One region of the Silvimonas sp. genome, then DNA from elsewhere that is predicted to be linked to it. Evidence: predicted binding sites of a transcription regulator. Region 1 holds the regulator's gene; each other region holds the start of a gene.

Region 1 (7,164 bases):
AAGGCCTGGGCATGACCGCAGTCATGAATCCGCAGAACCAGTTGGTAGGGATTTTCACCGACGGTGATCTGCGTCGCGCGCTGGACCGTGGCGTGGACGTACATCACACGCGAGTACTTGAAGTGATGACGCCCAACCCCATCACCATAGAAGCGGGTAAATTGGCCGCACAGGCGGTATTGATCATGGAAGAGCGCCGCATTGGCGCTTTGCTGGTCACCGATAGCGGCAAGCTCGCTGGCGCTTTGAATATGCACGATCTGCTGCGCGCACGCGTAGTCTGACTGGCACCGAACAGGGAACACCATGAACCACCAAGCAGCAAAAGCCGTACGCCTGATGATCTTTGACGTCGATGGTGTCATGACCGATGGCAGTCTGTTTTACAACGACGCCGGTGAAGAACTCAAAGCATTCAACTCGCTCGATGGCCACGGCATTCGCATGCTGCAAGACAGCGGCGTCAAGGTGGCAATCATTACCGGGCGCAAATCGCAACTGGTGGCCCATCGCGCGCGCAATCTGAATATTGAACTGCTGTACCAGGGTGCGAATGACAAGCTGGAAACGTTTGGCGAACTGCTGGCAGCCACCGGCCTGACCGCCGAACAATGCGGCTATATGGGCGATGACGTCATTGACTTGCCGGTGATGCGCCGAGTGGCGTTTGCCATTGCCGTGCCAGACGCGCCGGAAATCGTGCGCGACAACGCTCACTACATCACCAGCAAACACGGCGGTCACGGCGCAGTGCGTGAAGCCTGTGAATCCATCATGCGTGCACAAGAAACGCTGGATGGTATCCTCGCGTACTATTTGCGCTAAGGACGGCCAGTGAATTCTTTGTCTTCGCGACTCTTGCCGTTGGTGTTGATTGTGTTCCTGGCGCTGCTGGTGTGGGGACTGAACTCTGCCGCAACCTTGCCGGCACTGGACAACCAACGGCTGGTGGATGAGCCGAATTTGATAGCCAACAACACCCATACCGTGCGCTTTGACGAACTGGGTCGGCCGTTCGAGCGACTGGACGCCGACAAAGTCAGCCATTACGAAGAAAACGACAGCGCCTGGTTCGACAATCCGCACCTTGTGTCTACTGCACCGGGCAAACCGCGGGTCGACCTCGTTACCACGCGCGCGCAATCGATCAACAAAGGCGAAAAATTGTGGATGCCCGAACCCACCACGATGACGCGCCAGCCAGATGCACAGCACGCGCAAATGGTCATTCACGGTCGGGAAATCTGGTATCAACCCAAACCCGGTGACGCATGGTCGGAAGCCCCGGTCGATGCCGACATGGGTGCCTACCACGCCAAGGGTGTTGGCTTTCAAGCCGACCTTGCTGGCCAGACCCTTTTAGTTAAATCCAGAGTGAGCACCACTTATGTCCCTGCGCAACGCAGCAGTAAATAGCGTCCTGACAATCAGCCTGGCGCTGGGGGCAACTGCCGCCCTGGCCTCAACGGCTGATCGTGAAAAGCCGATGAAAATTGAAGCTGATTCGGCCACTTACGACCAGAAAGCCAATACCGGTGTGTACACCGGCAACGTGGTTGTCACGCAAGGCACCATGACGCTGCGCTCGGACAAGCTGGTGATCCATCAAGACGCGGATGGCATGCAATATTCGCAAGGCGATGGCAAACCAGTGAAATTTCGCCAGCAGGCAGATGATGGTGAATGGGTTGATGCTGAATCACTGCATTACGATTACAACCAGAAAACCGGCATGCTGGTGCTGACCAACAGTGCCTGGGTGCGCAAGAACCAGAACGAAGTGTTTGGGGACATCATCACTTACAACCTGAACAACGACCAGTACACCGCCAACAGCACCAAGTCCGGCGCCGGTCGCGTCAATGTGACGATCGTTCCGAAGAAAAAAGACGCCAGTGCCGCTGCCACCACCAAACCGGCGGCAACCAAGGCCAGTGCAGTCACCGCAAGCGGGGCCCAATGAAGCCCTCCCGATCACTCGATAACAACGGCCCGGCCACTCAACCCATGACTGCATCCCTGAACGCTTCCGGTTTGATGAAACGCTACGGCAAACGCACCGTGGTACGTGACGTAGCCATTCGAGTGGATGCGGGAGAGGTCGTCGGTTTGCTTGGCCCTAACGGCGCGGGCAAAACCACCAGCTTTTATATGATTGTCGGGATGGTCGCTGCCGATGGTGGCGAAATCACCCTGAATGGCCAGGACATCAGTCGCCTGCCGATGCACCAGCGCTCAGAACTGGGCTTGGGTTATCTGCCGCAGGAAGCTTCGATTTTTCGCAAGATGACGGTCGCCCAGAACATTCTGGCTGTGCTGGAACTGCGCGAGAAAAACGCCACACGCCGTGCGGAACGACTGGACGAACTGCTGCATGAATTGCACATTGCCCATCTGCGTGACAGCGGTGCCATGAGTTTGTCTGGCGGCGAGCGGCGACGCGCTGAAATCGCTCGCGCGCTGGCTGCTGATCCGCGCTTTATTTTGCTGGATGAACCCTTTGCCGGGGTCGATCCGATTGCGGTGATGGATATCCAGCGCATCATTGCTTATCTGCGCGACCGCGGTATCGGCGTGCTGATTACCGACCATAACGTGCGCGAAACGCTGGGGATTTGTGATCGGGCGTACATTATCTCTGAAGGCTCCGTGATGGCATCCGGGCATCCGGCCGAAATCATTGCCAACGAACAAGTGCGCAAGGTTTACCTGGGCGAACATTTCCGCATGTAACCGCGCCATGCACAAAGCGCCGATCAACCGCCACCCTCTTTGTCTGGATATAAACGCAGCATGAAGCAATCCCTTCAACTGCGTCTTTCGCAGCAACTGAACCTCACCCCGCAGCTGCAGCAGTCGATCAAGCTGTTGCAGTTGTCCACACTCGATTTTCAGACGGAAATCGAGCGTTACCTGCTGGAAAATCCGCTGCTGGAACAAGATGGTGGGGGCAGCAACCCTTCCGACAGTCCCGAACCTGTTTCCGGCGAGAGCGACAGCACCCCGCAAGAACCGGCCTACGATGGCAGCGGCGACGACATGAACTGGGGTAGCGGCACCGGCAATGCGCGCAACGGTGACGATGATGACGACTTCGATCCGGCCACCCAGGTCGCCAAAGAGCTGACGCTGCGCGAGCATCTGCTGGATCAAGCCGGGGTGCTGCGTTTGCCCGAGCGCGACCATGCTGCCCTGGCTTTCATGATCGACGCAGTGGACGATGAGGGATTTTTACCAATGTCCCTCGAAGAATTACTGGAACAAATCCCGCTGGAGATCGTCACACATCTGGAGCTTGAAATTGATGACCTGGCCGTAGCACTGGCCAGACTCAAGCAGTTTGATCCCGTTGGGGTGGGTGCCCGCAATACTGCGGAGGCTTTGGGCCTGCAGTTGCGCCTGGTTGCACCTTCTCCCGCTTGCGAGCTGGCACGACAGATCGTCGGACAACATCTCGATTTATTGGCCGGGCGTGACTACACTAAGCTCAAAAGGTTACTGAAATGTGACGACGCGGCACTGAAAGCCGCGCAAAGTGTGATCACCAGTCTGAATCCGCGCCCGGCAGCACAATGGGCGGCATTGACACCACGTTACGTTGTACCTGACGTACTGGTGCAAAAGATCAAGGGGCAATGGCAGGTGAGACTCAATCCAGCCGCGATGCCGCGGTTGCGCATCAATCAAGTCTATGCAGATATCCTGCAACGTAGCGAAGGCGGTGTGCTGGCGCGCGAGTTGCAAGAAGCCAAATGGCTGGTGAAAAGCGTGCAACAACGCTTTGAAACCATTCTGCGGGTCGCTCAGGCCATCGTTGAACGCCAGCGTGCGTTTTTCGAACATGGTGAAGTCGCCATGCGCCCGCTCGTCCTGCGCGATATCGCCATGGAACTGGATCTGCATGAATCCACCGTGTCCCGCGTTACCACCCAGAAATACATGACCAGCCCGCGTGGGCTGCTGGAGTTCAAATACTTCTTCGGCAGTCACGTTGACACCGAAGCTGGTGGCGAATGTTCGGCCACTGCCATCAAAGCGCTCATCAAACAGATGATCCAGAACGAAGACAAAACCCGGCCGCTCTCAGATAGCGCCATTGCCGAAGCTTTATCCGGGCAAGGGATCGTGGTTGCGCGGCGAACCGTTGCCAAGTACAGGGAGGGCATGAACGTTCCACCCGTCAATCTGCGCAAAAACCTGTAGCCCTTATCGGTGCAGTGTCTTAATGGCTTACCAGAAGGAGAATGCCATGAACCTCAACATCAGCGGACATCACGTTGAAGTGACCCCGGCCTTACGGGAATACGTTACCAGCAAGCTCGACCGGATAACGCGACACTTCGACCAGGTTGTAGACGTCAGCACGATTCTGTCTGTAGAAAAATTGCAGCAGAAAGCCGATGTCACAGTGCGGGTTCGCGGAAAAGACATCCACGTTGAGGCATCAGACAAGGATATGTATGCGGCCATTGATTTACTGGTCGACAAACTTGATCGGCAGATTGTGAAACACAAAGAATGCTTGATGGATCATCGCGGCGAAGCGATCAAACATCAGCAAACCGTCGAAGAGGAATGACTTTCCGGCATTAACCAGTCCTTTGATACAACAAACGGGAGCCAATAATACTGGTTCCCGTTTTTGTTTATGCATTCTGGGCGGTACAATAGTATTGGTTGTGCAGTGCAATGGCACGTTAATGGGGCAAGATTGCGCTGTCCTGGCTAATAAATTGCGCAATACTTATCAAATTGCACCGTAAATGCGGTGTGGTTCGCAGTTCCAGTGAGCACTATCCAGACCGGTGAATAGAGCAAAAGCAGCCATCGGAATTCGTCACAGGTGGGGCGCGCAGGATACGCCCGCCGCTTTGGTCAGTGAGTCGGCAACACGATGAGTCTGATATCCAGAATTCTGCCCGCCAATAATGTGTTTCTAGATTTGGACGTGGGCAGCAAGAAACGTGTTTTCGAACAGGTGGGGATACTGTTCGAGAATAGTCACGCCATTGCGCGCAGCGTTATTTTCGATAGCCTGTTTGCCCGTGAAAAACTCGGCTCAACCGGCCTGGGCCAAGGTGTGGCAATTCCACACGGCCGGATCAAAGGGCTGAAAGAAGCCAGCGGCGCGTTTATCCGGCTAAAAAGCCCGGTGCCTTTTGATGCGCCGGACGGGAAACCCGTGAGCCTAGTCTTTGTGTTGCTGGTTCCCGCTGCCGCCACCGACCTGCATTTGCAGATATTGTCCGAGCTGGCCCAGCTCTTTTCTGATAAAACCGTGCGCGAACAACTTGCAACGGCCAGCGACGTGGACGCGGCCTGGAAACTGATTTCCACCTGGGAACCGTATGCCGCAGATTACCGTTAGACAGCTGTTCATCGATAATGCGGAAAAGCTCAGGCTCACCTGGGTAGCAGGTCAATCCGGTGCCAACAATCTGCTCACCAATGATGCCGCCGAACAAAAGCCGCGTCTGGCACTGGTTGGTCACCTGAACTTCATTCACCCCAACCGCGTGCAGGTTTTGGGGATTGCCGAAGTCAATTATTTTGCCGGTCTTAGCCCCGAGGCCCAGAAAGATTCGGTCGAACGCCTGTTTGCCAATGAAATGGCACTGATGGTGGTTGCCAATGGCCAGCCCGTGCCCGACACCTTGCGTGAAGGTGCCGAACGTCACCACGTACCGCTGCTGACCTCCACCGAACAATCGCCATATTTGATGGACGTGCTGCGCTATTACCTGGCCAAGGCACTCGCCGTTTCCACCCACTTGCATGGCGTGTTTCTGGACGTGCTGGAAGTGGGCGTATTGCTGACTGGCGAGTCGTCGATGGGTAAGAGCGAACTGGCACTGGAGCTGATCTCACGCGGCCACGGTCTGGTGGCCGACGATGTAGTTGAGGTTTATCGCACCAACCCGGAAACACTGGAAGGTCGCTGTCCGCCGATGCTGCGCGATTTTCTGGAAGTACGGGGGATCGGCGTGCTCAATATCCGCACCATTTTCGGCGAAACTGCCGTGCGCCCCAAAAAGACGCTCAAGCTGATCGTGCATCTGGCTAAAGCGGGCGGCGAAACGCTGGCGCCAATTGATCGGCTGCAAATGCAGGCGGCCACGCAGGAAATCCTCGGCGTGCAAATCCGCAAACTGGTGATTCCGGTGGCGGCGGGTCGCAACTTGGCGGTACTGGTTGAGGCCGCGGTACGTAACTATATTCTGCAATTGCGCGGCATCGACTCCACCCGCGAGTTTATTGAACGGCACCAGCGCTTTATGGAGCTGGGCGAATAACGATGACGCAAAAACGGCAACAGGTCATCCTGCTTTCAGGGGTCTCGGGCGCGGGCAAGAGTGTAGCGTTGCGCATTCTGGAAGACCTCGGTTATTTCTGCATCGACAACCTGCCCTCGCCCATTTTGCCGCAAACCGTCGCGCTGCTGGATGAAGATGGCTACCCCAAGGTTGCCATTGCCGTTGACTCTCGTAGCGCGCACAACCTGGCCGCTTTTCCCGATCACCTGGCGGCGATGCTGGAACTCAAAGTCGACGCCCGCTTGTTGTTCCTGGAGGCGAGCGATGAAACGCTGGTGAAACGTTTCTCGGAAACCCGCCGCGCGCATCCGCTCTCTGGCGGCAATCTCACCGTTACCGAGGCCATCGCGCTTGAACGTGAGATTCTGGAATATTTCTCCGCCAATGCTCATCGCATAGATACCAGCGTGCTATCGGCAAACCAGTTGCGGGCAATGGTGCGCGACTTTGTCGGGCTGGATCAATCCCGGCTTACTTTGATATTTGAGTCGTTTGGCTTCAAGCACGGCTTGCCACAAGATGCCGACTTTGTATTCGATGCGCGTTGTTTGCCCAATCCACATTACGATCCGGTCTTGCGCCCACTCACCGGCAAAGACCAGCCAGTCATTGATTTCCTCAAACGCCAGGAAGCCGTGGGCCGCTATTTAACTCACTTGATCGGCTTTCTGGAGCACTGGATTCCCGAGTTTGATCGCGACCACCGTAATTACGTTACGGTCGCGATTGGTTGTACCGGTGGCCAGCATCGTTCCGTTTTCCTGGCGGAACAACTGGGCCGCCACTTCGCCAATCAACGCCAAGTTTTGATACGCCATCGTGAGCAACATGGTACGGCCTGAATGGCGTC
Region 2 (7,164 bases), on a different contig from region 1:
GATGCCGGCTAACGGCCGGGCGCCGTGAGGCGACGGAAAGTGCAACAGAGAGTAGACCGCCGATGGCAGGACTTTGGTCCACATTTGCATGATGCGGCTTTGGTCGTGTCTACAAATGGCACAGGCAAGGGTGAAACGGTGCGGTAAGAGCGCACCAGCGTCCCGGGCAACCGGGCGGCTCGGTAAACCCCATCCGGAGCAAGACCAAGCAGCAGGCGTTGAGGTGGCCCGCCGAGCCTGCGGGTAGGTTGCAAGAGCCCACTAGTAATGGTGGGCGTAGAGGAATGGCTGTCAGGATGCGCGAGCATCTGTACAAAACCCGGCTTATCGGCTGGCTTCGCCCCTCACATTTTGCTATTTCAGCATGCATGAAAGCCACCGAGTTGATCGGTGGCTTTTTTGTTTTTAAGCGTGATGGCTGGTTTTATTGGCCAATGTTGGGAGGCCGGATGAAGGCCACTTCCTGGCATAACCGTTAACGGGAATGCAGGCGATATTGGCGTGAGGCAAATGCTGATGGCTCGTTGGCGCATTGCTTCCCCGGATTCTCACTTCGTTTCACCCAGGCTACGGGATTGTTGGTGAACAGTCCCGTTTGAGGGGCCTTGTACTGGATTCCCACCTGTACGGGATTGACGACGTAATGGTTCTTGTTGGTTCTTGTCGTTGATATGACCAGGTGGAATGCGGCCGCTCTACAAAGTCCAATATCGCCACTCAATCGGGAGTTGGTGTGCCGCCAGGAAGAAAAGGCTCTTAAAGCCAGTCCCCCAAATAAAAAAGCCCGGCATAAACCGGGCTTTTTTTGTTGAACCAGCAATCTGCAGATTCAACGCCGCTCAAATACCGTCTTGCGGATTGGCGCCATGCAGGCGCTGCTCCAGATCCAGTACCCGCGCTTCCAGTTCCGCCAGCTTCTCACGGCTGCGCGCCAGCACTTCTTGCTGGATTTCGAATTCTTCACGTGTCACCAGATCCAGCTTGGTGAAGGCCGAACTCATCATTGCCCGCACGTTTTTTTCCACATCACGCGCCGGGCTGTTGGCGATGGCATCGGAGATCTTGCTGGAAATTTCGTCGAACAGTTTTTCCTTGATCATGCCGCTTCTCCTGAATGGTTTGCACCTTATCAGTTTAGCAGAGCAGCGCAGAATGCCTACCGCAGGCTGAAATGCTTACGTGAATATTTCTTCAGGCAATGCGCACTTGCATGGTGCATATTGAATTTTCAACTTGGTTCACGCGCGCAAATTCGGTGCGGTTTACCAGAAATATTTCTGATGGTGCCGTTTATCCGTTGTAAACATTGGGAAAATTTACGCTGGCACGGTTTCTGCTCATAGGGAAACGTCGTTACCGGGACACATGAGGAGCACACCCATGAAATTTGTTACCGCCATCATCAAGCCATTCAAGCTGGATGAGGTTCGTGAAGCCTTGTCGGCAATTGGTGTAGCCGGCTTGACCGTAACTGAAGTGAAGGGATTCGGTCGGCAAAAGGGCCATACCGAACTGTATCGTGGTGCGGAATACGTTGTTGATTTTCTGCCCAAGGTAAAGCTGGAAGTCGCCATTGCCGACGACCTGCTGGACCAGACGCTGGAAGCGATCGAAAAAGCCGCAAACACCGGCAAGATCGGCGACGGCAAGATTTTTGTTTTCGCGCTTGAGCATGTTGTTCGTATTCGTACCGGTGAAACCGGCGAATCTGCAATCTAATAAAATTGGGAAGGAGATGACCCGATGAAAAAAGTCTTTGCGATGTTCGCATTGCTGGGCGCGATGTGTATGGCGGCCCCGAGCTTTGCTGACGATGCCTCCGTGGCTGCAGTGGCATCAGATGCCGCGGCCGTAGTGGCTTCGGATGCGTCGGCAGTTGTTGCCGCCGTAGCTTCGGCGGTAACGACTGACGCTTCAGCCGCTGGCGCCGCTTCGGCCCCCGCCGCTGCCCCGGCTCCTACAGCACCGTTCTCGGTAGATTCGTCCAAGATCAGCAGCGGTGATACCGCGTGGATGTTGACCTCTACCGCACTGGTGCTGTTCATGACCATTCCTGGTCTGGCACTGTTCTACGCCGGTATGGTTCGCAAAAAGAACGTGCTGGCCACTGTGATGCAAAGCTTTGCCATCACTTGTGTCGTCACCATTTTGTGGGTGGTTATCGGTTACTCGCTGGCCTTCACTCCTGGCAACAGCTTTATTGGTGGCTTCTCGCGAGTCATGTTGTCTGGCATGAACTACATCAAGGGTGCCAACGCAACCACGCTGACCGTGAGCCATCTGGCTTCTTCGATCCCGGAATCGGTGTACATGGTCTATCAAATGACCTTCGCCATCATTACTCCGGCACTGATCACCGGCGCGTTTGCTGACCGCATGAAGTTCTCGGCCATGCTGGTGTTCATGGCTCTGTGGTCCATCATTGTTTACGCCCCGATCGCTCACATGGTGTGGGAACCAACAGGCTGGCTGGCAACTGCAGGCGTCCTGGACTTCGCTGGCGGTACTGTTGTGCACATCAACGCCGGTGTTGCCGGTCTGGTTTGCGCCCTGGTTCTGGGCAAGCGTGTTGGTTATGGCAAAGAAGCCATGGCTCCGCACAACCTGGTGCTGTCGCTGATCGGTGCTTCGATGTTGTGGGTGGGCTGGTTCGGCTTCAACGCCGGCTCCGCAGTCGCTGCTGATGGTCGTGCCGGCTTTGCCATGATGACCACACAAGTTGCTACCGCCATGGCGGCACTGGGCTGGATGTTTGCCGAGTGGGTTGCCAAGGGCAAGCCTTCCGTCCTGGGCATCATCTCTGGTGCAGTGGCTGGTCTGGTTGCGATTACCCCGGCATCCGGCTTCGTCGGTGTGGGTGGCGCGCTGATCATCGGCCTGCTGGCTGGTGTGGTTTGCTTCTGGTCCGCTTCGTGGCTCAAGCACAAGCTCGGTTACGACGACTCCCTGGATGCCTTCGGCGTGCACGGTGTTGGCGGTATCCTGGGTGCGATCCTGACCGGTGTATTCGCTGTGAAAGATATCGGTGGTGCTGATGGCAGCGTGATCCTGCAGGTCAAGGGCGTGTTGTGCACCCTGATCTACAGCGGCGTGCTGACCTTCATCCTGCTGAAGATTATTGATGTTGTGATCGGCCTGCGCGTGACTGAAGAAGAAGAACGCGAAGGTCTGGATGTGTCCCTGCACGGCGAACGTGTGGAATAAGTAAAACTATAAAACAGAACACATCCTGTTTGATCGTAAAGAGCAGAGTCGTACCTTCAACCCGCCGCAAGGCGGGTTTTTTTTGTCTGGTGTTTGCGGAGCGCCGGGCGGGACATGCGCAACGTCAACGCCAGTCAGTAACGTTGCGTTATGCTGCTGACTGATCCGGAAAGCCGGGCTCCGCTCGAATCGGCTTGATGCCAAGAGGCAGCATGATCGGCGGCGCGAAGGATTAAACCTCATCAACATGGAGCCGTTGCCGCATGATCGATACCCATACCGCCCGCGCGTTTTTGTTGAACAAATACCAGGGAGCCTGGAGTGCGTTTTACTACGCTGGCACTGCCGGCATCGTGCAGTCGTTCGACCATTTGCGCGAAGAGTGCGCCAAGGTCACCGCGCCCGGGCTGGCCGAGTGGATCGAATATCAGGCGCAAAACGCGCCCCAGCGCAAAACGTTTTTCGGGGGCACGTACTGGTTGCTGCCCTGGTCCAGTGAAAAACGGGATTGAACCGCTTCACTTTCCGTTAAACATGCCCAGTTGTAATGGCTTGGCGCTGACAAAAAAACCGGGCGTGAAGCCCGGTTTTTGCTGAACGTATATCTCGATCGCCAGATTTAGCCCTGTAGTTGCCGAGCCGCTTCAACCGCAATGGCAACCGCATCCACTTCGGTCTTTTTCATGGTCTCAGCGTTGGGCGTTTCCTGTTGGGTGCGGTTCACGATGACCCCGGCGATCATCCCGGCGCGCAGGCCCAGCGCGGCACACATGGTTAGCAGTGTGGCGCTTTCCATCTCGTAGTTCATCACATGCAGCGCTTGCCACTGCTTCATGCTGCCTTCCCATTCCTTGTTCACCCGCCCGGAATAAGTGTCATAACGTTCCTGACCCGGATAAAACGTGTCTGAAGAGGCGGTGATCCCGATATGGGCTGTGGCGTTTTTTGCCTTGGCGGCCGCGACCAGCGCCGTGGTGCAGGCAAAGTCGGCGACGGCGGGGTAAGCGGCAGGTGCAAAGTGATAACTCGCGCCATCCAGCCGTACCGAACCGGTGGTGATCAACACATCGCCCACGTTAATGTGCGGCTGGATAGCGCCAGTGGTGCCGACGCGCAAAAAGGTGCGGATGCCCAGTTGTGCCAGTTCTTCGACCACGATGGATGTCGAAGGGCCGCCGATGCCGGTCGAACATACCACCACGGCCTTGCCGTCGAGTTCACCTAGCCAGGAGTTGAATTCGCGATGGCTGGCCAGTGGCTGCGGGTTGCTCATCAACTCGGCGATGCGCTGGCTGCGGCCCGGGTCACCCGGCACGATGGCGACAGTGGCGCCTTTGAGCATGGCTTTGGTTAAACCCAGGTGAAACACTTCGGATTGCACGTTGGCTTGTGACATTGCGGCTGTCCTTTCTGCTTGCGCGGGCAAGCGGTTATTTATTGGCGTTGGGGTCGAGGTAAAACGCGCCGGGCAGCAACGCGCTGGCGCTGGTCACTTCAACATCGCCCTTGAGATTGGTGAGCACCACTTCCAGTTTGGGCGAGCCCAGTTCAATGATGACCTGGCGGCAGGCGCCACACGGGGCGATCGGGCCATCGGTATCGCCAACTACGGCCAAGGTCTGGAAATCGCCTGGCTTGTAGCCAGCGGCCACCGCGGCAAACAGTGCGGTACGTTCGGCGCAGTTACACAGCCCGTAGGAGGCGTTTTCGACATTACAGCCATGAAACACCTTGCCGTCTCGCGTGAGCAGCGCCGCTCCGACCAGAAACTTTGAATACGGCGCATAAGCCTTCTGCCGCGCGGTTTTTGCTTCATGCATCAGTTGATCGTGATTCATATCGGCTCCTGAAGAATCGCATGCGAGGATCAACATCCTCGCGAAAAGCGGGTTTGATGGCAGATGAATTGCCGCTCACTGCTAGCGTGAGCACGACATGAGCGTTAATTCATTTGTTGTAGCCTGATCCCGGCCTCATGCCTGGTCTTTGCGGCCTGAACGAGGCCAGCCTGGGTTATTCAACATATTGGTAAACCACGGGTGGCAGATCAGGCGCAACCGCTGCCAGCTTGTAGGCGGCGGTGACCTCAGCCACGGCCTGGCGGGCGCTGTTCTCATCCCGGGCGTGTATTACGCCAAGCGGGTCACCTGGTTCAATGCGCTGGCCAATCTCGGCCAATTCGGTCAGCCCTACCGAGTAATCAATGGCGTCGTCGGGTTGGCGCCGTCCGCCGCCCAGATTGACCACCGCCAGCCCAAGCGCGCGGCAATCCACCGCCGAGACGTACCCCGAATGAGTCGCGGTAACAGGCAGGGTGATTCGGGCTTGCGGCAAGTGTCGTTCGGGATGTTCCAGCAAGTCAGCCGGGCCGCCCAGTGTGGCGACCATCCGGGCGAAGCGTTCCGCTGCCGCGCCACTATCCAGGCTGGCCTGCGGTTGTTGCCCGGCTTGTTCAAGCGTGACCGCCAGGCCGCCTTGCAGCAGCATTTGTCCGGCCAGCGCCATGGTCACCTCATGCAAACGCGTCGGGCGGGATTTGCCGGTCAGATAATCAATGGCGCAGCGGATCTCCAGCGCATTGCCAGCACACGGTGCCAGCGACTGGTTCATGTCTGTGAGCAGCGCCGCCGTTTTCAGGCCCGCGCCGTTGCCAACGTCGACAATGCTACGGGCCAGCTCCAGCGACTTTTCCATGGTCGGCATAAACGCGCCGGAACCGGTTTTTACATCCATGACCAGCGCCTGCAAACCGGCGCACAACTTTTTGGAAAGGATGGAGGCGGTAATCATGGCGACCGACTCCACCGTGGCGGTGACATCACGCACCGCGTAAATGCGTTTGTCGGCGGGTGCCAGCGCGGCGGTCTGGCCAATAATCGCGACGCCGGTCTCTCGTACCAGACGGCGGAAAGTGTCGGTATCCGGCGTGATGTTATAGCCGGGAATGGCTTCCAGTTTATCCAGGGTGCCGCCGGTATGCCCAAGGCCACGTCCCGAAATCATCGGCACGAAGCCACTGCAAGCGGCGACCATCGGCCCCAATAATAGTGAGGTGAGATCACCCACGCCGCCGGTGGAATGTTTATCCAGCACCGGCCCTGGCAAATTGGCCGAAGCCCATTCCAGTATCTCGCCCGAATCGCGCATGCCCAGCGTCAGCGCAACGCGCTCGCTGGTGGACATGTCGTTGAAGAAAACGGCCATGGCAAAGGCCGCTATCTGGCTCTCCGACACATTGCCATCGCCCACACCGCGCACAAACCAGCCGATTTCCTCAGCACTGAGTGCAATGTTATCCCGCTTTTTGCGAATGATTTCCTGGGGCAGAAACATGGTGAGTCCTGGGCTGTCGTCGGTGGGATTCAATACCCCACACTACGCGTGGCGCCCGCATCGTGCCCCAGCGTGACCAGTAAATTGCCCAGCAAGCTGGAGGCACCAAAGCGGAACGTCGCCGGGCTCGCCCAAGCCGGGCCCATGATACGGTCGGCAATAGCCAGATAGGCCGCCGCTTCGGCTGCAGTGCGCACGCCGCCAGCGGCCTTGAAGCCGACCGGTTTACCCGAATCGTGTATCGCCTGAATCATGATCTCAGCCGCTTGCAAGGTGGCGTTGACTGGCACTTTGCCGGTCGACGTTTTGATGAAATGCGCACCCGCCGCGATGGCGATTTCACTGGCGCGTTTAATCAGATGGGATTCTTGCAACTCACCCGACTCAATAATCACTTTCAGGGTTTTGTCACCCACCGCCAGCCGGCTTTGTACCACCAGTTTGTGGCCGACTTCCTCGTCTCCTGCCATCAAGGCGCGGAACGGGAACACCACATCGACCTCGTCCGCGCCCAGAATTACGGCTTCGGCGGTTTCTCCGGCCGCAGCCTGCGGATTGGCTTCGCCCTTGGGGAAGTTGGTTACTGTGGCGACGGGAATAGTCAAACCTTTACTGGCCAGCGCTTCT
Region 3 (7,164 bases), on a different contig from region 1:
AAAGTGAACACTAGCTGGCTGGCCGTAGCCCAGCGCGATCAATACCTGGAGCAAGAGTTCAAGAACGACGGTATCAAGATTGAATGGGTGTTCTTCAAGGGGCAAGGGCCAGCCGTGAACGAGGCTTTATCCAACAACCAGCTTGATTTCACCACGTTGGGCGATCTGCCGTCGTTCATCGGCCGTTCGGTCGGGCTGGATACGCGGCTGGTACTGGTTAGCAGTCGCGGCGGGCGCAGCTATATTGCCGTGCATCCAGGTTCGGGCATCAACAAGGTTGAAGACTTGCGCGGCAAGCGGGTGGCATTTAACAAAGGCACCGCGTCACAGTTGCTGGTCGACCGCATTCTGGCTGAACACGGTATGACCGAGAGCGACCTGAAAGTAGTGAATATGGAACCCTCGACCTACACCGCGGCATTCATTGGTGGCAATGTCGATGCCATTTTCGGCTCACTGGATATTCTCGGTTTGCAAAGCCGCGGTTTGGCCAAGGTGATCTATTCCAGCAAGGGCGACCCCGCCGTCGCGTCGGCCTCACATGTGCTGGTAAACCAGAAATTTGCCGCCCAATACCCGCAAATCACCGAGCGGGTGGTCAAGGCGCTGGTCAAAGCGGTGCAGTGGGCGTCCGCACCGCAGAACACCGATGCCGTGTTCAAACTCTGGACGCAGATCGGCTATCAGCCGGAAGCGGTCTATCGCGAAGAGTTCTCCGGTGACACCCTGGCCGCACGGCTCTCACCGCTGTTTGACGCCTATGCGCTCGCCCGCAATAAACAGGGAGTGCAAGATGCCTACCGCTTCAAGCTGATCCGCAAGCCGTTTGATGTAGACCAGTGGATTGATCGGCGCTATCTGGACGCCGCGCTTAAAGAACTCAAGCTGGAAAACTACTGGGTGCCACAGGATGCCAACGGCAAGCAGATCTCCAGCCGTTAATGTCGAGTAAAAAAACGCCGCGCCGGGTGCATCCATTATCGGATCACACCCGGCGCGGCGTATTGGGTTGAACCGCTTGCGTTAGCGCGCCGCGTCTCCACGGCGATATTCGGCGCTGATGTCATCGAATCGCTGTTTGACGTGCGGGTCCAGCTGGAGTGAGACCGCCGCCAGGGTGGCATCCAGTTGCTCCGGGCGGCTGGCCCCAATCAGCGGGGCCGTGATGGCCGGATTGGCCAGAACCCAGGCCAGCGCCGCCGTGGCGAGCGGTATACCAGCCTCATCCGCGACCGCCTGTAATTGGCCCACGGTATTGAACTCCCGCTCATGCCAGTAGCGGTCTTGATAACGCTCAGCGGCGTTGCCCAAGGTAAAGCGTGACCCTTGCGTGGGCTCGCCAGACCGATGCTTGCCGGTCAGCAGACCACCCGCCAGCGGGTTATACGGGATCACGGCCAGCCCTTCTTCTTGCGCCAGGGGTAGCAGCTCACGCTCGATTTCGCGAAACAGCAAGTTATAGCGCGGCTGTACCGATACAAAGCGCTGCAGGCGCTGGGCTTCTTGCTTGCCCAGTGCGCGAGCCAGCCGGTATGCCAGGAAATTGGATACCCCGACATACCGGACCTTGCCGCTGCGCACCAGATCATCCAGTGCCCGGATGGTTTCATCCAGCGGTGTGTCCGGGTCGTCAGAGTGCAACTGGTACAGATCGATATAGTCCGTGCCCAGCCGTTTGAGAGAAGCTTCCACCGCACTCAGCAAATGCTTGCGCGAGGCACCCTGATCCCAGGCATTCGGCCCCACTTTGCCGACTGCTTTGGTCGCAAGCACAAAATCGTGGCGCCGATGCTTGAGCCAGTTACCGACAATTTCTTCCGTTCGGCCCACCGTTTCCAGACTGCCGCCCAGAGGGTAAACGTCGGCGGTGTCGATCAGGTTGATTCCCGCTGCCGCCGCCCGATCCAGAATGCGAAAAGAGGTTTCGGCATCGGTTTGCAGACCAAATGTCATGGTGCCCAGCGCCAGGCGCGAGACGGTGAGGCCGGTATTGCCAAAGCGGGTTGTGGGAATGGACATGGGGTTCTCCAGATACGTCAGGTGAAAACTTCGCCAGCTTCAATAATGGATGGTGCCTGGACTGCCGCCACCAACCGCAATGGCATCACCATTGATGGCTACACTGCGCGGCGAGGCCAGAAACGCCACGATGTCTGCAACTTCGCCCGCGTCGACAATGCGGCCAATGGTGTTGCCAGATGCCGCGCGCGCCGCAGCCGCACTGTCAGTGCGCTCGGTGCGGGTTAAACCAGGATGCACTGCCACCACATTAATGCCTTGCGGGCCCAGCTCATCTGCCAGGTTTTTGGTCACCGCCGCTACGCCCACGTTGCGCAAGGTTGCCACTGGCCGCCCGGTGCGGTGAATCGCCAAACCACCAATATTGATAATACGCCCCCAGCCATTGGCCAACAGGTGCGGTGCCACTGCCCGCGCGGTCCGCAGATAGCCGATCACCTTGATGTCGATATCCAGCAAGGCTTCGGCATCGATCACTTCAGCGATACCCGTGGCGGTTGAAATACCGCCCGGCAGCGCAGCGGCGTTGACCAGAATATCCACTCCGCCCAGCGCTTCAACCGCGTGGGCAATCAGCGCGTTCACCGAATCGTTGCTGCCGGTATCCGTCACCACCGGCACAATCGTGCGCCCCGTCAGCGCCGCCAGCTCTTTGGCAGTGGCTTGCAAGGCCTCCTGGCCACGCGCGGCGATCACCACATCAGCGCCTTCCAGCGCCAGTTGCCGGGCGATAGCCTTGCCTATGCCGCGACTCCCGCCGGTGACAATCGCGCGTTTTCCTTGAAGTTGCAGGTCCATCAGATGCTCCAGAAGTTTGCGGCCAAACGCCTGTCTGGCCGCGCAGACAAGTGATCAGGCACGCAGGCGTTCTTCGCCTGATTGCGCGTAGCGGCTGAGCGGACGTGGCAAGCCCAGATTTTCACGCAAGGTTTTGCCGGTGTATTCAGTGCGGAACAAGCCACGCTTTTGCAGTTCCGGAATGACCAGATCAACAAACTCGTTGAGTGACTGTGGCAGTACCGGCGGCATGATATTGAAACCGTCGGCGGCCTCGTTTTCGAACCATGCCTGGATTTCGTCGGCGATGCTGGCTGGGGTTCCTACCACTACGCGATGCCCGCGTGCCCCGGCCAGGCTTTCGTATAACTGTCGCAGGGTCAGGTTGTCACGGCGCGCCAGTTCGGATACCAGCGCAAGGCGGCTGGTATTGCCGTTGGTTTGCGTGGCAAAAGCGGGTAACGGGCCGTCCAGGTCGGACTGGCTGAGGTCTACATCCGGGAAAAACCGTTGCACTATCGATATCCCGACAGCAGGGTGAATCAGGTCCTGCAACTCGCGATAGCGGGCTTCGGCTTCTTCCTGGGTGCGTCCGATCACCGGCGACAAACCCGGCATGATCTTCAGCTCGTCCGGGTTGCGGCCATATTTGGCCAGACGTCCTTTAACGTCGCGATAAAACGTCTGGGCTTCTTCCAGGGTTTGCCAGGCAGTAAAGATGACTTCGGCGGTACGCGCCGCCAGTTCACGCCCGGCTTCGGACGCGCCGGCCTGCACAATCACCGGATAACCCTGTGGTGGTCGCGAGATATTGAGCGGACCGGTGACGGAAAAATGCTTGCCCTGGTGATCGAGCGTATGCAGTTTGTCCGCGTCAAAATAAACGCCGCTGGTTTTGTCGCGCAGGAAAGCGTCGTCGTCAAAGCTGTCCCACAGGCCTTTGACCACATCGAGGAATTCCTCGGCGCGCTCGTAACGCAGCGCATGTGCCAGGTGTTCGGCCTTGCCAAAGTTACCGGCGGCGGCTTCATTGCCGGTGGTAACCACGTTCCACGCCGCACGTCCTTTGGATAAATGATCCAGCGAGGCAAATTTTCGGGCCAGCAAATATGGCTCGTTGTAGGTGGTGGAGTCGGTGGCGACAAAGCCGATGTGGCGGGTGGTTGCCGACAGCGCCGCAAACAAAGTTACCGGCTCGAAATGGGCGATACGGCCATAGCGGCCGCGGGCTTCGTTGTCACCGCGTTCATAAATGCCCGGGCTGTCGGCCAGAAACACCAGATCAAACTTGCCGCGCTCGGCGGTCTGCGCCACTTCCTGGTAGTGGTCGATGTTGGTTCCGGAGTCCGCTTGCGAACCCGGATGCCGCCACGCGGCGATGTGATGACCAGTGGCCTGGATAAAAGCACCAAGGTGCAGTTTGCGTTCACTCATTGACTCATGCTCCACAGGACGGTGCTGGCCAGACGGATGGGCCCGTTGCCAGATTGAGGACTGTTAGTACGGTGACGGTGAGGCCAGCCGGTTATGGTTTTTTGGGATCGGGGCTGGTGTTCAAGTCATCGCTTCTGAGCAGAAGTCATGCCAGCGTAGCAGGCACTGGGTAATCCGGGCGCCAGAGGCAGTGGCTGGGCGCATTGCCAGCAATCTGGCGCGCAGGCTGTGCGAAATCAGCCAGTCAAACCGGCCACCTAAAGAGTTGCCACTGTTTGAAATCGCGCAATTTGCTGCGTCAACTGTGCGGCCACATACATCCCGACACGGCAATACCTTGGCTGGGTGCGGGTTGGCGTGCTGGCACGGTTTCTGCAGAGACACGTCATGAGTAAAAATTCTAAAGCTCTTTCGTTTTATCCAAGTAGTGCATAAGGACACCACACATGACCGCTGTTTCTACCCTGACCACACCTCTGGCGCAGGCTTTTCACAAACTGGCTAAGCTGGACCGCCCGGCAATCCAGACCCCGGCCGACGTCAGCATTAGCGCAACGGGTGGGCCGCTGGGCGCAGTCGTAACCGGGCTGGATGCGAATCGCCCGCTCTCGTCCGATCTGGTCTTGCGTCTAAAGCAGGCGCTGGATAACCATCACATTCTGATTTTCAAACAGCAGCAGTTGAACGACGATCACTTCCTGGCCTTCAGCACCTACTTTGGATCGGTGTTCCGGCCGCCGGAAGATATCCCGGTGCTGGCTTCCGGCACTGGCGGCACCCCGCCCGATGTGGTGCCGGTCTCCAATCAGGATGGCGGCTACACCGGAAGCGGCGAACTGACCCCGCATATTGACCACCAGTGGACGCCGCTGCCGTCGGCAGGCTCGCTGCTGTATGCACTGGAAGTCCCGCAAAGCGGTGGCAGAACCAGTTGGTACAACATCGCCCGGGCATACGCCGATCTGGACGAAGCCACCCGCAACGAAATTGACCAGCTGCAACTCATTACCTACAACCCGTTTACTCATCCCCGTGACCTGCCGCGCCGCTTGTATCGCACGCCGGATCTGACTCCGACCAGCCATGGCTTTCCGCATCCGCTGGTACGTACTCATCCGTCCAGCGGCAAGAAGGTGCTGTTTCTGAGCACCCATACCGAGGTCGAGCTGCCTGGTATTGACCCGCAGCACGGACAGGCGCTGATCGCCCGTCTGCGTCAGCATCTGCAGAACCCCAAGTACCGCTACGAGCATGACTGGGAAGTGGGCGACATCGTGTATTGGGACAACCAGGCCACCTTGCATTCGCGTACCGCTTTTTCGCCCGAAGAGCGTCGCGTGCTCAAGCGCGTGAGCCTGGCGGGCAGCCGTCCGTTTTAAGCAAAGAACCGCATGCCTCACATGCTTCTGATCTGCATTGGGCTGCCCGTTAAAGCGGGCCGCTAAAACCATGGAAAAATTCCAATGAGCCAACGACAACTGAAACTGAATGCCTTCCTGATGACCGCAGGCCATCACGTAGCCGCATGGCGCCACCCTGATTCCCGCGCCGATGGCGGCATCCGGTTTGATCATTTCAAACAGATCGCCCAGGCGGCCGAGCGGGCCAAATTCGACGCCGTATTCTTTGCCGACAGCGCAGCGGTCTGGAACGGGGGTCCTCAGCAAGAAGCACAAAGCCGCGGCGCGCAGTCCGATCACTTTGAACCAGTGACACTGTTATCCGCACTGGCCGCCGTGACCGAACACATCGGGCTGATTGCCACTGTCACCACGACCTATAACGAGCCCTATCATCTGGCGCGCAAATTTGCCTCGCTCGATCACCTGAGTAATGGCCGCGCTGGCTGGAATCTGGTGACTTCTGCCAATGCAGCCGAAGCGTTCAACTTTGGTCTGGATGCACACGTAGCCCACGCGGATCGCTATGCCCGTGCCGAGGAATTTATCGACGTGGCCACCGGCTTGTGGGATAGCTGGGAAGACGACGCGTTCATTCGTGACAAAGCTTCCGGCGTGTTTTTTGATCCGGAACGACTGCATGTGCTGGACCATCAGGGCAAGCATTTCCGGGTGCGCGGGCCGTTAAATGTTGCTCGTCCGGTGCAGGGATACCCGGTGATCGTGCAGGCGGGTTCCAGCGAGCCCGGCAAGGAGCTGGCGGCGCGTACCGCCGAGGTCATCTTTACTGCGCAACTCACGCTGGAAAACGCCCAGGCGTTTTATCGAGACGTGAAAGGCCGCCTTGCCAAATATGGCCGCAGCCCGGACGAGCTGAAAATTCTGCCGGGGATTTTTCCGGTGGTGGGCCGGACCCGCGAAGAAGCCCAGGCCAAATACAAGGCACTGCAGGAGTTGATCCACCCTTCGGTGGGCCTGGCGTTGTTGTCCGGCATGCTGGGAGGGTTTGACCTGACTGGTTACGCGCTGGACGGCCCGTTGCCAGAACTGCCGGAAAGCAACGGCGGCAAGAGCCGACAGTCGTTGCTGATTGACCTGGCGCGGCGCGAAAACCTGACCATTCGCGAGCTTTATCTGCGTATTTCGGGCGCACGCGGCCATCTGACGCTGGTAGGCACCGGAGAAGAGATCGCCGATCAATTGCAACTGTGGTTCGAGAACGAGGCGGCCGACGGTTTCAACGTCATGCCTCCCACCTTGCCGGGTGGTCTGGACGACTTCATCGAGCTGGTACTACCGGAACTGCGTCGGCGCGGTTTATTCCGGGCCGAGTACGAAGGCACAACCCTGCGCGAGAGCCTGGGTCTGGCGCGGCCTGTGAATCGCTATACAACCCCAGCGGCGATTGCGGCTTGATTGACCGATGAAATAACACCGGGCGGCACAGTTCGCGCGGCCCGGTGTTATTGAGCAGATTGGTATTAGTGGAAAAGCGAAATGGTGATGCCGAAGTACCGTCAGCTTGATCAGATGG
Region 4 (7,164 bases), on a different contig from region 1:
TAATCAAATCCACAAAACAAAACACCCGCCGGAATGCAGCGGGTGTTTGGGTGTGGTGGTGCGCATGCATGCGCACCCGTAGGGTTTGCACGCCACGCGTGCGAACGCGTTCAGTGGACGGTTCGTTCATCAAACCCATAAAACAAAACACCCACCGGAATACAGTGGATGTTTGGGTGTAATGGTGCGAATTCATGCGCACCCGTAGGGTTTGCACGCCGTGCGTGCGAACGCGTTCAGCAGACGGTTCGTTCATCAAATCCATAAAACAAAACACCCGCCAGAATGCAGCGGGTGTTTAGGTGTAACGGTGCGCATAAATGCGCACCCGTAGGGTTTGCATGCCGTGCATGCGAACGCGTTCAATGGACGGTTCGTTAATCAAATCCACCAAACAAAACACCCGCCGGAATGCAGCGGGTATTTGGGCGAAATGGTGCGCATAAATGCGCGCCCGTAGGGTTTGCATGCCGTGCATGCGAACGCGTTCAGCGGACAGTTCGTTCATCAAACCAATAAAACAAAACACCCGCCGGAATGCAGCGGGTGTTTGGGTGTAATGGTGCGCATAAATGCGCACCCTACAGGGCTGGTTTAAATTATGTACGGCAAGCTGCAGGAGCGTACTTGGCCAGCAGTGTGCCCACAACAACGCCATTAGGACTTGTAGCGGCAGCAGCACCACATTTCCATTGAATTGCGTCCGTTGGGACTGTACCGACTACCAGTTTGGTTGCACCAGTGGTTACACCATTTGCAACGGTGCCACCGTAATAAGGAATCAGGCGAAGTGTGCCATTACCTGCAGTTGCGGTATAGGTAATTTCAATGAAGGCATCTGTTGGATCGATGGTTACGGACGTAACGTTTGGAGTGGGAGAGGGCTGGGTCCAGCCAGTACCAAAGGCGGAGCCGTTAGAAGCGTTTTCTGCTACGGTTGTTTTTGCCGCATCAGCCAAACTCAAGCCTTCAGTTACCTTGGCGCGAACGATGTAGTCTTGGTAAGCCGGGATAGCCACAGCAGCCAGAATACCGATAATCGCAACCACGATCATCAGTTCGATAAGGGTGAAACCCTTTTGCATACGTTGCATGTTCAATCTCCAAAAATATTTGTTGGTGTGCGGCGTACCCGCGCAGTAGCTATTGAGCAAAAGCCATGCCAGTGTCCTGTATGCCGCCGGCGCATTGTGCCCGGGTTGGTATCCCTTGCAAAGTTGCTTATAATGCCGGCTCTTGCCGTTGTAGCTCAGTTGGTAGAGCAACTGATTCGTAATCAGTAGGTCGAGTGTTCGATTCACTTCAACGGCACCAGATGCAGCAGGGGTCAGGCTTTCAGCCTGGCCCTTTTTGTTTTTGGGCCTGCAGGAACGGGCAGATTTTCGATGGGATTTGTTATGGCTGCGTGCCAGGGCGTTTGCGCCAGGCGGCGACGAGTGGTGGGGATTTTGTGGCAAAACAAAAGGCCGGTTGTTTGCACAATCCGGCCTTTCTCATAAAAGTGACGTTTTTTGTCACGTTCAATTTCTCTAATTCGTCAGATTTCTCTTATATAGCTCTGGGAATCCCGCCAAAACGCGATCAGATAGCAGCCAAGTTTTGTGGGCGTTGGCCGGTGAGCAGGTAGTCGATCAACTCACGCACCGGGCGGATGGCGCTGCCGAAGGGCAAGCTGTCGGCGCCGCGGAAGAACAAGCCACGGTTCACTTCACCACGCATGGCAGCGGCGAGTTTCAGGTCGATGCAGAACTGGCCGACTTTAGCCAAGCCGTCACGCAGGCCGCAGACCGACAGGCAGTTCATACCTTGAGTGCAGCGGGCCGGGTCGGCCTTGGCGTTGGATTGCAGACGCGCTTCGCGATTGATGTAGTTCTTCAGCCATGGTGTGAGCACGGCACGGGCGGGCAGACCAGCCACACTCATGAATTCCACGATGTCTTCATCGCGAGCGTTGGCCAGCACTTCTTTGAAGTTGGGATGAGCATCACCTTCTTCAGTAACGGCAAAGGCCGTTCCCAGTTGCACGCCACTAGCGCCGTTGCTCAGGTAATGCAGAACCTTCTCGTGGCTATTGATGCCACCGGCGACGATCAGCGGAATGCGTGCGCTTTCCAGACCCAGGTCTTTGAAGATCTGATGGGTTTCGGTGAGCACACGGTCGAAATCAAATTTCTCGTTATGAATTTCTTCGATCTTGGTCGCACCCAGGTGGCCACCGGCGTGGGCGGGGTGCTCGATCACAATGGCATCAGGCAAACGGTTCTTTTTAAGCCATTTTTTCAGAACCACATTGATGCCGCGGCTGTCCGAGAGGATCGGTACTAGGGCAACGTTCGGGTAGTCCGCGGTGACTTCCGGCAAATCCAGCGGCAAGCCCGCACCCATGACGATGGCGTCGGTGCCGGCTTCGCAGGCTGCGCGTACGTAGTCGGTATTGGAAGCAACAGCTTTCATCACGTTCACGGCAATCAGCCCGTTACCTTGTGCAGTGGCCTTGGCCAGCTTTACTTCGCGGGCTAACGCCTCAAAGTTCAGGGCATCCAGTTCGGCTTGAACTTTTGTTGCTTTGCTTTGCTCCAGCAGGTCCGGGTGATGATGACGCAGATCAACAGAAGCGATGGTGCCTAGCGCGCCTTCTTTGGCGACGGCACCGGCCAGTTTGTGGGCCGAGATACCAACCCCCATCCCGCCCTGCACGATTGGTAGCAGCGCTTTACCCTTGATGAGCAGCGGTTTGAAAGTGTGGTGCAGCATGAATGCGATCTCCCGCCACAATGGCGTTTTCTTTGTTGAGGGGTGGGAGTCTGCGGGTTTGGTCGTCGAGTGATTTTGATCTAGATCAAGGCGTTGCTGCGCTGATGATGCCGTGTATAAAAATCACGAGATGAGCGGTGATTAATGCGCCCTTATACGTGTGCCAGGTACCAGTTTGCTCAGCTGCTGCAATGTGGCGGGGCTCGGATAATTGGCTGGTGCCGGTTGCTGCAGCAATTGGCTGGAGGCGCAGCCGTTGGGCCGGAAAGGTTGCAGCACGAAGTCTTGCACGCCATAAACCGCCAGTGTTCCGGCCAACCGCAGCAAGGCATCGTCGTTCAGCAAAGATGGGTGGATGGTGGTGCGGCACTCATAGGCCACGCCGCTATCGCGTATGAGCCTTAGCGATTCGCGCGCGGGGTCGCCACTTGAGCGAATCTGCGTTACGCCTTCATATTCGGCAAAGGGGGCTTTGACATCAAAGCCCACCCAGTCCAGATAAGGCAGGCATTGTTTCAGTCGCTCCGGATAGGCGCCGCCGGTATGCAGCGCTACCTCGAACCCCATGGCTTTGACTTGCGCCATCATCAACGGCAACCAACGTTCGGTCAGCGGCTCACCACCACAAAAGACCACGGCATCCAGCAAGCCTTTGCGTCCCTCCAGCCAGTTGACGATGTCATCCCAAGTTGGTTCGGTCGGTGTTTTGCTGCGTGTTTGCAAATGCGGATTATGACAATAGTGACAACGCCAGGGGCAGCCAGAGATGAACACCACGCAAGCGAGCTTGCCCGGATAGTCGCAACTGGAGAACGGCACAAGTCCGCCCAGCTTGGGTGGATGCGGCGCGTGTTCGTCTGGCGTGGTCATATCGGCGTGCTCTTGATGTTATTCAATGTTGTTCGGTAAAGAATTGGCGCTCGGCGAACTCACCCTGCTTGCCGATATTGAATGCGGAAACGGGCCGGTGATAACCCATTACGCGTGTCCACACTTCGCAGCGGGTGCGTTCTTCATCTTTGAGCTGGATGGCCTGTTCTGTGGCGTTGTGCAGATGTTGCTGGATGCTGAGGTCGTTCATGGCGTGCTCCTGTTAGATCACTGGCCCAAAAGATTGCTTGGGTTTTGGGTTGGAAGAGAAGAAAAGAACGCGGCTGGAATTCCGTGGCAACCGTTCAGCCGCGTGCGCTGCATGCATATGCAGCAAACCTAGGCGCAGCAGGGCTGCTTTTTGCTAATCAAGTCGGCATCACATTTCGGGCAGAACTCATGGTGTCCGCTCAAATAGCCGTGCTTGGGGCAGATTGAAAAAGTGGGCGAAATCGTCACATAGGGCAGCCGGTAATTCGCCAGCGCACGTTTAACCAAGGTGCGGCAGGCGTCGGCGCTGGAGATGGCCTCGTTCATATACAGATGCAGTACCGTGCCGCCGGTGTATTTGCGCTGCAGTACTTCCTGGCGCGCCAGCGCTTCGAACGGGTCGTCGGTATAACCCACCGGCAATTGGGTGGAGTTGGTGTAATAAGGTTGCGCCACGGTGCCCGCTTGTAGGATTTCCGGATAACGGCGTTTGTCTTCTTTGGCGAAGCGATAGGTGGTGCCTTCGGCTGGCGTGGCTTCCAGGTTGTACAGATGGCCGGTTTCTTCCTGGAATGTCGTCATCTGATCACGAATGTGATCCATAAGCCGGTTGGCAAAGTCGTAACCCCACGGCGTGGTGATGTCGTGTTCGTTATCCGTAAAGTTGCGGATCATCTCGTTGACGCCGTTCACACCCAGAGTGCTGAAGTGGTTGCGCAGCGTACCCAGATAGCGCTTGGTATAGGGATAGAGGCCGCCCGCAATCAGCCGATCGATCAGTTTGCGTTTGATTTCCAGGCTTTGTTTGGCCAGTTCCATCAATTCATCTACGCGGGCAAAAGCACCGACTTCATCCCCCTTGAATTCGTAGCCAATGCGGGCGCAATTAAGCGTCACCACGCCAAGACTGCCGGTTTGCTCGGCAGAGCCAAACAGCCCGTTGCCGCGCTTGAGCAGCTCGCGCAAATCCAGCTGCAAACGGCAGCACATGGAGCGCACCATGTGCGGCTCCAGATCACTGTTCAAAAAGTTCTGAAAGTAGGGCAGGCCGTATTTGGCAGTCATTTCGAACAGCAAAACGGTGTTGGGGTGATCCCAATCGAAGTCTTTGGTGATGTTGTAGGTGGGGATCGGAAAGGTGAACACGCGGCCCAGCGCATCGCCTTCCATCATCACTTCGATGTAGGCGCGGTTGACCATATCCATCTCGGCTTGCAGTTCGCCGTAGCTGAACGGCATTTCCTGACCGCCCACATACGGGATTTGCTCGCGCAGATCTTCCGGGCAAACCCAGTCAAAGGTCAGATTGGTAAACGGCGTCTGCGTACCCCAGCGGCTAGGCACGTTCAGGTTGTAGATCAGTTCCTGAATGTACTGCTTGACCTGCTTGAAACTGAGTTGGTCGACGCGGATAAACGGCGCCATATAAGTATCGAAAGACGAGAACGCCTGCGCGCCCGCCCATTCGTTTTGCAAGGTGCCAAGGAAGTTGACGATCTGGCCGATGGCGCTGGACATATGCTTGGGCGGCGTAGCGTCCACTTTGCCCGGCACGCCATTGAAGCCTTCGTGCAGCAAGCGGCGCAGCGACCAACCGGCGCAATAGCCGGAGAGCATGTCCAGATCATGGATGTGGATCGCACCCGAGCGATGTGCCGCGCCGATTTCCGGAGGATAAACGTGGTTGAGCCAGTAATTGGCAATGACCTTGCCGCTGGTGTTCAGGATCATGCCACCCAGACTCCAGCCCTGGTTGGCATTGGCATTCACACGCCAGTCAGACTGGTTCAGATATTCGTTGATGCTGGATTCAACGTCCACCACGGTACGGGTGTCAGCGCGCAGGCGGGCATGCTGGCTGCGATATGCAATATAGGCCCGCGCGGTTTGCAGGTGATGCTGCTCCAGCAGGGCTTCTTCTACCTGATCCTGAATCGCTTCAATGCCCGGCGCGTTGGTTCCGGCCAGACGCCCGGTGACCAGTTGGGCTAGTTCCAGCGCCTGGGGTGCATTGAATTCGCCACTCAACTGCGCTGCTCGCTCTAACGCACTGGCGATCTTGGCCGCTTCAAAGGGGACGATACGGCCGTCGCGTTTGCGCACGTAGAGTGGCTGAGTGGTCACGATAAAACCTCTATATATGGTTAACTAATCAATTAACGACACCATATATAGTGTTTATCGAGGGCGATAGTCAGAAGCCGCTACTGTTTGTCGGTTATCAAAAAAGGTGAGACTTTAAAGCCAAAATATGAGACACCCGATATGGCTATCTCACGGGCGCTGTCATCAAGGTCAGCGACGACGCATCACAAGACAAGAAGCTGTGTCTCGTCTACCCCGCCCGCATCACCCTGCCGACCAGCCGCATCCATATCGACAACAGATGGATGAACCAGACCCCCGGTATGGCGGTGACGGTGGGAGTGAAAACCGGACGCAGGCGCGTGGCGGAGTATTTCCTGAGTCCGCTGATTGAATATGCGAGTGAAAGTTTGCGGGAGAGGTAAATTATTTATAATTTAATTATTCTTATTTTTCTTGGGGGGAGGTCTATGGAATTAGCAGTTCATATTTGGTCTGTTCTGTATGGATTGGTATTCCTATTTTACGTTGTTTTTTGTGTTCTTTATTTGCTTGATCGAAGACGACGCCCCAGGGTTCGCGATGCGAATTATCGGTTTTTACAGGATGTGAGAAATAAGGCCCAAGAGGGTTATTGGGTGGCAAAAGTTCTTCTGTTTACGCATTGGGCTATTTTTTCACTTGGTGTTGTGGCGGTTTTTTTTCTAATCAAAAAGCAGTAATTCAGGAATTAACTGGTGGTATTTTTTATATCAAAAAATTAGAGCAGGGGGAGTGCGATGGAAGCTTTGGGCATGATCGGCACATTGAATCAAGCTATTGCAGCTGCGGTACACAGTGCTACCAGTCTCATCTTTGGGCTGTATTTCATTTCATTTATTTTTGTTGAAGCCCAGCCTAAATACCTTAAATTGTTAGCCCCGTTGTCTCATCTTTTCGTAGTCACGACACTGTTTGATGCCGGTCAATTACGATAAAAATGAGAGGCGTGAAGAATGCCCAGTCCAAACTCTGGACAGCTTCTCCACGCTGAGCCCCGACACAGAAGCGGGTCTGCCCAAGACATCAGTTTTCAGGACGTAGCTGGTCCTAACCGGCTTTTTATCCACCCTAGCAGCATCTCGCGTAAAGCTTGCAGCGCGGCGTCGCGCTGGGGGAGATCAGTTTCACCGTTGAGTGCTACCGCGGCTTTCATGATTTGCAGGATCGCAATGGCAATCGGCGTTAGTTCTTCATCGCTGATGG

The links. Region 1 encodes sigma-54, which starts transcription at its own class of promoters, with help from an activator protein. Its sites were predicted from a motif close to CTGGCACGCTTCATGCTT; they were not measured.
Region 2: glnK (P-II family nitrogen regulator) is a predicted target of sigma-54. The motif match lies at 1,322-1,339, and genes of this name have one in related genera.
Region 3: P4L78_RS08560 (TauD/TfdA family dioxygenase) is a predicted target of sigma-54. The motif match lies at 4,591-4,608, and genes of this name have one in related genera.
Region 4: P4L78_RS18950 (pilin) is a predicted target of sigma-54. The motif match lies at 1,149-1,166, and genes of this name have one in related genera.

Annotation. Positions count from the first base shown of each region.
Region 1 covers NZ_JARLJK010000009.1:100,762-107,925, reverse strand. The annotation lists gene P4L78_RS00720 (KpsF/GutQ family sugar-phosphate isomerase) at 1-284, shown strand, start outside; gene P4L78_RS00715 (HAD family hydrolase) at 307-825, shown strand; gene lptC (LPS export ABC transporter periplasmic protein LptC) at 835-1,416, shown strand; gene lptA (lipopolysaccharide transport periplasmic protein LptA) at 1,388-1,963, shown strand; gene lptB (LPS export ABC transporter ATP-binding protein) at 2,008-2,733, shown strand; gene P4L78_RS00695 (RNA polymerase factor sigma-54) at 2,794-4,203, shown strand; gene hpf (ribosome hibernation-promoting factor, HPF/YfiA family) at 4,250-4,579, shown strand; gene ptsN (PTS IIA-like nitrogen regulatory protein PtsN) at 4,895-5,368, shown strand; gene hprK (HPr(Ser) kinase/phosphatase) at 5,349-6,293, shown strand; gene rapZ (RNase adapter RapZ) at 6,296-7,156, shown strand; gene P4L78_RS00670 (NusG domain II-containing protein) at 7,143-7,164, shown strand, end outside.
Region 2 covers NZ_JARLJK010000144.1:360,567-367,730, forward strand. The annotation lists RNA gene rnpB (RNase P RNA component class A) at 1-343, shown strand, start outside; gene P4L78_RS20965 (accessory factor UbiK family protein) at 840-1,100, opposite strand; gene glnK (P-II family nitrogen regulator) at 1,381-1,719, shown strand; gene P4L78_RS20975 (ammonium transporter) at 1,744-3,204, shown strand; gene P4L78_RS20980 (hypothetical protein) at 3,468-3,716, shown strand; gene udp (uridine phosphorylase) at 3,824-4,600, opposite strand; gene P4L78_RS20990 (cytidine deaminase) at 4,635-5,042, opposite strand; gene deoA (thymidine phosphorylase) at 5,218-6,537, opposite strand; gene deoC (deoxyribose-phosphate aldolase) at 6,567-7,164, opposite strand, start outside.
Region 3 covers NZ_JARLJK010000066.1:127,905-135,068, reverse strand. The annotation lists gene P4L78_RS08580 (aliphatic sulfonate ABC transporter substrate-binding protein) at 1-942, shown strand, start outside; gene P4L78_RS08575 (aldo/keto reductase) at 1,024-2,019, opposite strand; gene P4L78_RS08570 (SDR family oxidoreductase) at 2,059-2,817, opposite strand; gene P4L78_RS08565 (LLM class flavin-dependent oxidoreductase) at 2,872-4,230, opposite strand; gene P4L78_RS08560 (TauD/TfdA family dioxygenase) at 4,677-5,609, shown strand; gene P4L78_RS08555 (LLM class flavin-dependent oxidoreductase) at 5,694-7,046, shown strand.
Region 4 covers NZ_JARLJK010000142.1:172,750-179,913, reverse strand. The annotation lists gene P4L78_RS18950 (pilin) at 600-1,094, opposite strand; tRNA gene P4L78_RS18945 (tRNA-Thr) at 1,239-1,314, shown strand; gene P4L78_RS18940 (nitronate monooxygenase family protein) at 1,582-2,751, opposite strand; gene P4L78_RS18935 (anaerobic ribonucleoside-triphosphate reductase activating protein) at 2,896-3,624, opposite strand; gene nrdD (anaerobic ribonucleoside-triphosphate reductase) at 3,647-3,835, opposite strand; gene P4L78_RS18925 (ribonucleoside triphosphate reductase) at 3,964-5,958, opposite strand; gene P4L78_RS18920 (hypothetical protein) at 6,699-6,896, shown strand; gene P4L78_RS18915 (TetR/AcrR family transcriptional regulator) at 6,992-7,164, opposite strand, start outside.